3 regions of the Bradyrhizobium sp. 62 genome follow, and region 2 is predicted to be linked to each of the others. Evidence: predicted binding sites of a transcription regulator. Region 2 holds the regulator's gene; each other region holds the start of a gene.
The links. Region 2 encodes LexA, which represses DNA repair genes until DNA is damaged. Its sites were predicted from a motif close to TGTTCNNNNTGTGTTCNG; they were not measured.
Positions count from the first base shown of each region.

Region 1: the regulator LexA is predicted to act here: its motif matches at 1,484-1,501, upstream of IVB47_RS31790 (putative DNA modification/repair radical SAM protein).
Region 3: the regulator LexA is predicted to act here: its motif matches at 1,312-1,329, upstream of IVB47_RS22510 (helicase-related protein).

Region 1 covers NZ_JADPIT010000032.1:518,799-522,074, reverse strand. The annotation lists gene IVB47_RS31800 (DNA polymerase Y family protein) at 1-733, opposite strand, end outside; gene IVB47_RS31795 (DNA repair protein) at 630-1,418, opposite strand; gene IVB47_RS31790 (putative DNA modification/repair radical SAM protein) at 1,582-2,817, shown strand; gene IVB47_RS31785 (UdgX family uracil-DNA binding protein) at 2,817-3,276, shown strand, end outside.
Region 2 covers NZ_JADPIT010000015.1:933,869-937,144, reverse strand. The annotation lists gene IVB47_RS14995 (ComEC/Rec2 family competence protein) at 1-542, shown strand, start outside; gene IVB47_RS14990 (hypothetical protein) at 682-1,116, opposite strand; gene lexA (transcriptional repressor LexA) at 1,581-2,282, opposite strand; gene glp (gephyrin-like molybdotransferase Glp) at 2,458-3,276, opposite strand, start outside.
Region 3 covers NZ_JADPIT010000019.1:174,706-177,981, reverse strand. The annotation lists gene IVB47_RS22515 (DUF3108 domain-containing protein) at 194-1,003, shown strand; gene IVB47_RS22510 (helicase-related protein) at 1,610-3,276, shown strand, end outside.

The DNA.
Region 1 (3,276 bases), on a different contig from region 2:
GCTTTCGCGGGCTGATCGGCGCATCGCCCTGCCCCAGCGCATGCGCGAGCAGCGTGGAGAACCGTGCGCCGAACCGCGCCGTGATTTCACTCGGCGTACGCGCGGCGACATCGCCGACCGTCTTCAGGCCGGCGCGGCGCAGGCCGATGCTGATGGCCTCACCCGCACCAAGCGCGGACACCGGAAACCGGCTGATTGCCGCCGCCTCCCCGCCATCGGCGACGATACTACCAGATGCCTGCCGCGTCAGCGTGCGCGCGCAGACCGAGGTGCCGGCGATCGCCGCGCTGACGGCAAAGCCCTGGCGATCGAGGGCACGGACAAGGGTTTGCAACAGCGCAGCCTCGCCGCCGAACAGATGCGCGCAGCCGGTGATGTCGAGGAACAGCCCGTGCGGCGGATCGAGTGCCACCAACGGCGTGAAACGATCGCACCAGTCGGCGATGTCGCCGATCGTCTTGGCATCGGCCACGGCATCGGCGTCGAACACCTTTAAATCAGGACACATCGCCCGGGCATTGGCCAGAGGCTGGCCGATATGCAGACCGAGGCGCTCGGCCGCCTCGTCCAGCGCATGGATCACCAGCGCGTTGCTGTCCTTGGCAACGACGATGCTGGGCGCATTATTTTCATGCAGTCCGACGTTGCCGAAGAACCGCTGGATCCGATCGATGGGCAGGCGCGGCAGCCACAGGCTGAGGATACGCCGACGATTCAGAGAACTGGCACTCATCACATTTCCATTCCATGATCCACCGGCCGCACGGGCCATGACGATTGCGCAGGAGCTCGGCATCGAAGCGCGGCGCCCCCCAAGCACTCCACATCGCGCCCGGCGGCGAATGCGCCGCGCGCAGCATCCATCTGGTCTCGGCGGTTGAGGGTAAAGGTTGCGCGGCCATCCGCAGCAACAGGCCGGTGACACCGGAAGATTGCGCAGCCAGCGTCAGCTTGCGGCTCGCCACCAGATCGAACTGCCTCGTCTCGCCCCAGAGCTCGAGCACGACGGCGCCCAGCGCGTCGCAGGCGAGCGCATCGGCCGACGTCCGCAGCGCACTCTCCACATCGGCGGCGCGCACCATCACCATGCGGCGCGGATCGAGACCGATCTCGGTGAGCCCGCTCATCGACAGCGCACCGGTTTCAATTTCTGAAAAATCCTGCCGCACCCACAGCAGCGGTTTTCGCGCCGTCACGCGCCCCGCAAGTCCGGTGACAAAGCCCGTCGCGGCCGCGCCCTGACGTCCCTCGCAAAATACCTCGTGGATTGCCGCGCGCGCGAGCCCGCCCTTTAGCGCGTTGTCGGCCTCGCGATGGCCGAGCGCGACACGGTCGCGATGATGCACGACCTCCGCCGTCTCGATGCGCTCGATCTGGCCGCGCAAGGCTGCAAGCGCGCTGATGCGTGCGCCGCTCATGGTCGCCGCTCCTTGAAGGGGTGATTGCCGTGGCTCTCAAAAAGAGAACCAACGGCTGGCTCAATTGTTCATGGTATGTTCTAATATAAAGCTAACGGCGCCTGGAGAGTCAATCGAATTGGCACTCTTCGGGATTCATGAGCTGAATCAAAGGGATTCCAATATGGACGTGCAACGCAAGCTGGAAATCCTGGCGGACGCCGCCAAGTACGACGCGTCCTGCGCCTCCAGCGGCACCGAGAGACGGGATTCCAGCGACGGCAAGGGCATGGGATCGACCGCGCCCGGCATGGGCATTTGCCATTCCTACGCGCCGGACGGCCGCTGCATCTCGCTGCTCAAGGTGCTGCTGACCAACGCCTGCAATTACGACTGCCTCTATTGCGTCAACCGCGCCTCCTCCAACGTGCCGCGTGCCCGCTTCACCATCGACGAAGTGGTCAAGCTGACGCTCGACTTCTACCGGCGCAATTACATCGAGGGACTGTTTCTCTCCTCCGGCATCATCCGCAACCCCGACTACACCATGGAGCAGGTGGTAAGCGTCGCGCGCAAACTGCGCGAGGAGCATCACTTCCGCGGCTACATCCATCTCAAAACGATCCCCGAGGCCGACGATGCATTGATCTCCGAGGCCGGCAAATATGCCGACCGTCTCTCCATCAACATCGAGATGCCGCAGGAGACGAGCCTGCAACAATTCGCGCCCGAGAAAGACGTGCGCGCGATCCGCCGCACCATGGGTCGGCTGCGGCTGAAGCTCGACGAGGCCGAGGAAAGCCGCAGCGCGAACACGAAAGCCAAGCCGCAGCGCTTCGCGCCGGCCGGCCAAAGCACGCAGATGATCGTCGGCGCCGACGCGGCCTCCGACCACACCATCCTCCACACCAGCGCCAATCTCTACGGTTCATACAGGCTGAGGCGCGTCTACTATTCCGCGTTCAGCCCGATCCCCGATGCCAGCCGCGCGCTGCCTCTGCGCGCGCCGCCCTTGCTGCGCGAGCACCGACTCTACCAGGCCGACTGGCTGATGCGGTTCTACGGTTTTGATGTCGGCGAGATCGTCGACGACAGTGCGATGCTGCCGCTCGACATCGATCCAAAACTCGCCTGGGCGCTACGTCACCGCGACCGTTTCCCGCTCGACGTCAACCGCGCCAGCCGCGAGGAATTGTTGCGCGTGCCGGGCTTCGGCACCAAGGCGGTCGAGCGCATCATCGCGGCGCGCCGCACGACCACCATCCGCGTCGCCGACCTCGCGCGGCTGCATGTGCCCCGCAACAAGGCGCTGCCGTTCATCGTCCTCAGCGACCACCGGCCCGCGCCGCACCGCCTCGACGAGGCACGGCTGATCGAACGGTTCAAGCCGAAGGCAACGCAACTGGGATTTGGCTTCTGATGCACTATATCACCCTCGAGAACGAAACCGATTTCGACGGCTGGCGCAAAGCCGCGCGTAGCCTCGTGCTTCACCAAATGAAACCGGCCGATGTCATCTGGGCCGTGCAGGGCGGCGAAGCGGAGCTGTTCGCGACGCCCTCGTCGTCTCCGCTGCCGGGGGCTGGCGATAGCACCTTCAACGTGCCTGCAAAATTCGTCGAGCTCGCCAAGGCCGCGATCCTCCATCGCGATCCCGAGCGTTTCGCGATCCTCTATCGCTTGCTGTTTCGGCTGAAGGACAATCACGATCTCATCGAGGTCGCGACCGATCCCGACGTCGCGCAAGTCATGGCCATGGCAAAGGCGGTCTACCGCGACGAACACAAGATGCACGCCTTCGTGCGCTTCCGCGAGATCGGCAGGGAACGCGAAGCACACTATGTCGCCTGGTTCGAGCCGGAGCATCATATCGTCGAGC
Region 2 (3,276 bases):
CGCGGCAGCCCGACATCCTGATTGCCGGGGATGGCGCCAGCGTCGCGGTGCGGGGCAGGGACGGATATCTGCACCTGATCAGGACGAGCAAGGACAGCTTTTTGCTCAAGGAATGGCTCGCTGCCGACGCCGATCCGCGCGATGCCGGCAGAGCCTCGCTGGCCGACGGCGTGTCCTGTGACGAATCCGGCTGCGTGACGCCACTGGCCGACGGGAGGCTGGTCGCGCTGGCGCTGCGCGTCGACGCTCTCGCGGACGATTGCAGTCGGGCCGCGCTGGTGGTGACGGCACGTCCCGCGCCGCCCGATTGCGCGGCGATGGTGGTCGATCGGCAGCGGCTCGCCAGCCAGAGCGCGCTGGCGCTAACGCAGCGTGGTGACGGCTTTGTGGTTCAGGCGGTGAGGGCGAGAGGCACGAGCCGCCCCTGGTTGCCGGCCGGCGCTGGCGAGGGTGATTTCGACGGCAGCCTGGCGCCGAAGGCGACCGCGCCCCGCATCAAGGACGCGACGCCGGCGGAGACCGACTTGCAGGCCGACGATTGATCGGACGGTGCGGAGCGACGCAGTGGGTCGGTGCATGCGCTCGGATTTCGCCGGGCGCAAACTACACCAACTCGCCGGCCACGACCGGCGATGGCAATTCAATCCTGACCTCCGAGCTCGTAGCCGGAGGGCGGCTATGTCAGCCGATCGGCAGGTGCGTGACGGTCGGCTGCCGGTCGGCGATGATCTGCGTCTTGTGCTCGCGCTCCGTCACCGGCTGGGTCACGGGCAGTTGCAGCACGGTCGCGCGCTGGCCTTCGACGAGCTGCGTCACCAGCACATATTTGCCGTCGGGGAATTCGATCGCGTCGTGATGGCGGTCGGGAACGTGCGGATCGATCTTGCCGAACTTGCCCACGCGGGAATTGATGGTGCGCGTCCAGATCCAGCGATTGTCGTAGCGGACGTCGTCGGTGAAGGCGAGCTCCGTTCCCGGCAGCAGGCACACCGCAACAGACGGATCGGCTGCCGAGGCGAAGCCGCGCGTCGAGGTGCCGCGGAAGCTTGTCGTGACGATCGTCTCGCCGACTTCGGCGGGGCGCGACGCGACGGCATGCAGGCTGTAGTCACACATCGGGTGCTCCTCATGCTGGGATAGCAACCCGCGTCTCTTAATCGAGGCGCAGGCCTCTATCAGAGTTGAAGCATGAACGCTCTGCTTGGTTGTGGGCAAATCTGCGGCTGGTTTCCGCGAGCCGCGATCACATTATCTTTCCCGAATTCAATAGGAACAAAGCGAGTTGCGATGCATTCGGGAGGCCAGTGCGCGAATATCGCCGGCTTGACTGCAACGGTCGAGCTTGATCGCTGGCCGCTGTTTCCTCGAACACTTGCGCCGCGAACCAGTTCCGCTTCGTGGGCGTCGCGAGGAGCCAGCGCCGAAGGAGGGGCCGGATAGTCTGTGCAGAACCAGAAAGACTACCCAGCCGGAGCGGACGATGATCCGCTCCAATCCCTGACCGGCGATGCCGATCGGAAGCGCGCGCGGCGCCAAGCACCTCCGGTATGAAGTACTCCCGGTATCAAGGACGCCCGGTATCAGTACTTCCGGTAAAGCCCGATCAGCTTGCCCTGAATCTTCACCCGGTTGGGCGGCAGGATGCGGACCTCATAGGCCGCGTTGGCGGGCTCGAGCGCGATCGAGGCGCCGCGACGGCGGAAGCGCTTCAGCGTGGCTTCCTCGTCGTCGATCAGCGCCACCACGATGTCGCCGGTATCGGCGCTCTCGTTGCGCTGAATCAGCGCCATGTCGCCGTCAAGGATGCCGGCCTCGACCATGGAATCACCGCGCACTTCGAGCGCGTAATGCTCGCCCGAGCCGAGCATGTCAGGCGGTACGCTGATAGTATGGCTGCGGGTCTGCAACGCCTCGATCGGCGTGCCGGCCGCGATGCGGCCCATCACCGGCACCGCGACGGGACGTTCGCCGTCGTCCGCGGGCAGGCTGGAGCTCGCACGCACCTTGCCGAGATTGCCCTCGATGACGCTCGGCGTGAAGCCGCGGCGGCTGCCGGCGGCTGCCTGGAGCTCCGGCAGCTTGATGACTTCAATCGCACGGGCGCGGTTGGGCAGGCGTCGGATGAAGCCACGCTCCTCGAGCGCCGTGATCAGGCGATGGATGCCCGACTTCGAGCGCAGATCGAGCGCATCCTTCATCTCGTCGAAGGAGGGCGGCACGCCGCTTTCCTTCAGACGTTCACTGATGAACCGCAGAAGCTCGTATTGTTTGCGCGTTAACATCTCGACCAAAGTCCCCCGGTTGATGTCGTCCGATTCCGAGACGCAGAGTTCGGCAATAAGCCGCTACATGCTCGAAACAAATCATGAACGGACACTATATGTTCGATACATGTTCCGCAACTGCTTAATTTACCGTGAACAGAGCAAAGTTCGCGGAACGCGCATTGCCGGACGCTCAGACGGGGAGCCGCAACACTTCGCAAGCCGTGCCGGCTTCGGCCTTCGGCGCGAACGGTGCGCGCACGAGAAGTACCTGTGCTGCAGCGAGATTCGCAAGCAGCGAAGAGTCCTGATGATTGACGGGAAGAACGACGCGCGTGCCATCGTTACGCTCCTCCAGATGCGCGCGCAGATAGTCCTCGCGCTGGTCGTTGGCGCCGACGTCGCGGCCGAGCACGGCGCGTTCACGGCGATGGTGAATCACCGAACGGCCCGACAGGGCGCGAATCAGCGGCACCATGAACAGGAAAGCGCACACGTAGGACGACACGGGATTGCCCGGCAGGCCGATCACACCCATTGCGCCGAGCCGCCCGTGCATCATCGGCTTGCCTGGCCGCATCGCGATCTTCCAGAACGCCATTGCGATGCCTTCGACTCGCAGTGCCTGCTGGACCAGATCGTGGTCGCCGACCGATGCGCCGCCGGTCGTGATCAGGATGTCGGCGCCGCTCTCGCGGGCGCGGCGGATGCCGGCGGTGGTCGCCTCCAGCGTGTCGGCGGCAATACCGAGGTCGATGGTCTCGGCGCCCTCGCTGCGGGCGAGCGCGTGCAGGGCGTAGCCGTTGGAGTAGACGATCTGGCCGTGGCCGGGCATGGTGCCCGGCATCACCAGCTCGTCGCCGGTGGCGAGAATCGCGACTTTCGGACGCCTGAACACGCCAAGGTGCGGATGGTTCATCCCGGCGGCGAGGGCGAGGTCGCGCTCGGTGAGACGGCTTCCCTTGCGCAGGAGCACGTCGCCCTCGCGGAAATCGACGCCGGCGGGGCGGAT
Region 3 (3,276 bases), on a different contig from region 2:
ACGCATTGCTTGGCGCGGTTTTTGGCTTAAGTAACAACCGTTCGCGCCCCGATTGGATTGTTTCGTGCTCACAACGCCTCATCTTGCGCCAAGTCTGCGTCCAAATGAGCTGCGCCCAAAAGAGCTACGCTCAGCGGAGCGGCGCGCAAGGAATCCGCGCGCAAGCCATCCGCGCTCTGCCGGCCGCTGGGTCATGGCGGCCCTTGGCGCGCTGGTTTTGGCGTGGGCGGCGGAGCCCGCGGCGGCGCAAGGCAAGCTCGAGGCGCAATACGAGGCGACGCTGGCGGGCATTCCGGTCGGCAAGGGCGCCTGGAACATCGACATCCAGGACGATGTGTTCGCGGCCGCGGCCTCCGGCGGCACCTCGGGGCTGCTGAAATCGTTCGCGGGCGGGTCGGGCACCGGCGCCTCGCAGGGCCGCGTGGTCAACGGCGCGCTGGTCGCGACCGGCTACCAGGCTTCCACCACCACCTCGAAGAAGACCGAAGAGATCCGCATCACGCTCGACAAGGGCAATGTGAAGGATTTTGCCATCGTGCCGGAGCCGCCGGTCGATCCCGACCGCATCGTCGTCACCGACGCGCATCGCCGCGGCGTCTGGGACCCGATGACGGCCTCGCTGGTGCGCGTATCCGGCACCGGCGACGTGCTGTCGGCGGACGCCTGCCACGGCAGCGCCGCCGTGTTCGACGGCCGCATGCGCTACGAGCTCAAGCTCGATTTCAAGCGCATGGAGAACGTCAAGGCGGAGAAGGGCTATCACGGCCAGGTCGTGGTCTGCTCGCTGTATTTCGTGCCCATCGCCGGCTACATCCCCGATCGTCCCGTGATCAAATATCTCGCCGCCCAGCGCAACATCGAGGTCGCGTTCGCGCCGATCGCGGGAACGCGCATCCTGGTCCCGTTCTGGCTGAAAGTGCCGACCCCGCTCGGGCCGGCCATGCTGGAAGCCACCTCCTTCATCACCAGCGCCCAACCGCCCAAGGTCGCGAAGACGCAGTAGGCCGGGCGTCCCGCCCTGAACCTCGCTTTCTGGCGAAAATAAACACGAATGATTTCAATGACATGCCTACTGTGCATGGGGTTGTTTTCGCACTTTTGTTTGGAAGGGGTCGAGGATCGGGAATCCATTTGACTCCTCCCCGATTCTGATTCGACTCCGCGCCGTCCCCAGCTTTAACGAATCCGCCATCGAAACGTCGCTTGTGCGGCGGGGCAAAACTCCATCTAGTGCGAACCCAATAGGCCTCCCGCGACATGTTGCGTGAACGGAACAGGACTCACGGGGGAGTCTGCGATTCGGCCGCGATTCGTTCTCAACTCGTTCCGAAACTTAAAGCCAACGGGAAAAGCGTCGCAAAGTGAGACAGTTGCGCGAGGTTCGGGGAGAATGCTCCCACACTCTCGGTGTCATCGCCCAGCTTGACCGGGCGATCCAGTACACCGAGGCGTGTGTGATTGAGCCGAGAAGCCGCGGCGTACTGGATGCCCCGGTCAAGCCGGGGCATGACAGCGGAGAAGCCGAAGCCGGGTGACTTCCAGGCCCTTCGCGCCACCGCCCCAAAACAGCACTGACATTCGCCCCAATCGCCATTACCTAATCCCCCGGATGCCTTTTTCCTCCTCCCCCTTCGCTTCCGAGCGACTCCCCGGCGCCGGCGTCACTGCGGTGCTTGGTCCCACCAACACCGGCAAGACCCATCTCGCCATCGAGCGGATGCTCGCGCATCCCTCCGGCATGATCGGGCTGCCGCTGCGCCTGCTCGCGCGCGAGGTCTACAACAAGATCGCAGCAAGGGTCGGTCCCGATGCCGTCGCGCTCGTGACCGGCGAGGAGAAGATCAAGCCGAAAGCGCCGCGCTACTGGGTCTCGACCGTCGAGGCGATGCCGCGGGATCTCGACGTCTCGTTTCTTGCTGTGGACGAGGTGCAGATCGCATCTGATCTGGAGCGCGGCCACGTCTTCACCGACCGCATCCTCAACCGCCGTGGCCGCGACGAGACGCTGCTGCTCGGCGCTGCGACCATGCGTCCGATCATCGAGCGGCTGCTGCCGGGCGTCTCCATGATCACGCGGCCGCGCCTGTCGCAGCTGGAATTCGCCGGCGACCGCAAGATCACGCGGCAGCCGCGCCGCACCGCCATCGTCGCCTTCTCGGCCGACGAGGTCTACGCCATCGCCGAGCTGATCCGTCGCCAGCATGGCGGCGCCGCCGTGGTGCTGGGCTCGCTCTCGCCGCGTACCCGCAACGCGCAGGTCGCGATGTTCCAGGACGGCGAGGTCGATTACCTCGTCGCCACCGACGCCGTCGGCATGGGCCTCAATCTCGACGTCGACCATGTCGCCTTTGCCTCCGACCGCAAGTTCGACGGCTACCAGTTCCGCCGCCTGACGCCGTCCGAATTCGGCCAGATCGCCGGCCGCGCCGGCCGCGCCACCCGCAACGGCACCTTCGGCACCACCGGTCGCTGCGCACCGTTCGAGCCCGAGCTCGTCAATGCACTGCAGAACCACACCTTCGACCCCGTGAAGGTTTTGCAATGGCGCAATTCGAAGCTGGATTTCGCTTCCCTCGGCGCGCTCCAGGTCTCCCTGAACATGGCCCCCGGCCATGAGGCGCTGACGCGCGCGCCCATCGCCGAGGACATGCGCGTGCTCGATCACGCCGCCCGCGACGCCGAGGTGCGCGATGTCGCGCATGGCAAGGACGCGGTGGAACGGCTGTGGGAGGCCTGCCAGGTCCCGGATTATCGAAAGCTGTCGCCGGCCGCCCATGCCGAGCTGGTCACCACGCTCTACGGCTTCCTGATGCGGAAGGGATGCATCCCCGACGCCTGGTTCAGGACCCAGATCGACCAGGCCGACCGCGTCGACGGCGATATCGACACGCTGTCGGCCCGGATCGCGCAGATTCGCACCTGGACCTTCGTCGCCAACCGTCCCGACTGGCTGAAAGACCCCGAACGCTGGCAGGGGATCGCCCGCGAGGTCGAAAATAAATTATCGGATGCGCTCCATGAACGCTTGACTGAGCGTTTCGTTGATCGCCGGACCAGTGTATTGATGCGCCGCCTGCGGGAGAACACGAGCTTGAATACGGAAATCGGCAAGACCGGCGAAGTCATCGTCGAAGGCCATGTCATCGGCCGCCTCGATGGCTTCACCTTTGCACCGGATGCGGCGGAAGCCGGCTCCGATGCGAAAGCGTTGCAGGCTGCAGCGCAGGCCGTGCTCGCCGGCGAGATCAACGCGCGCGCCGAAAAACTGGGCAATGC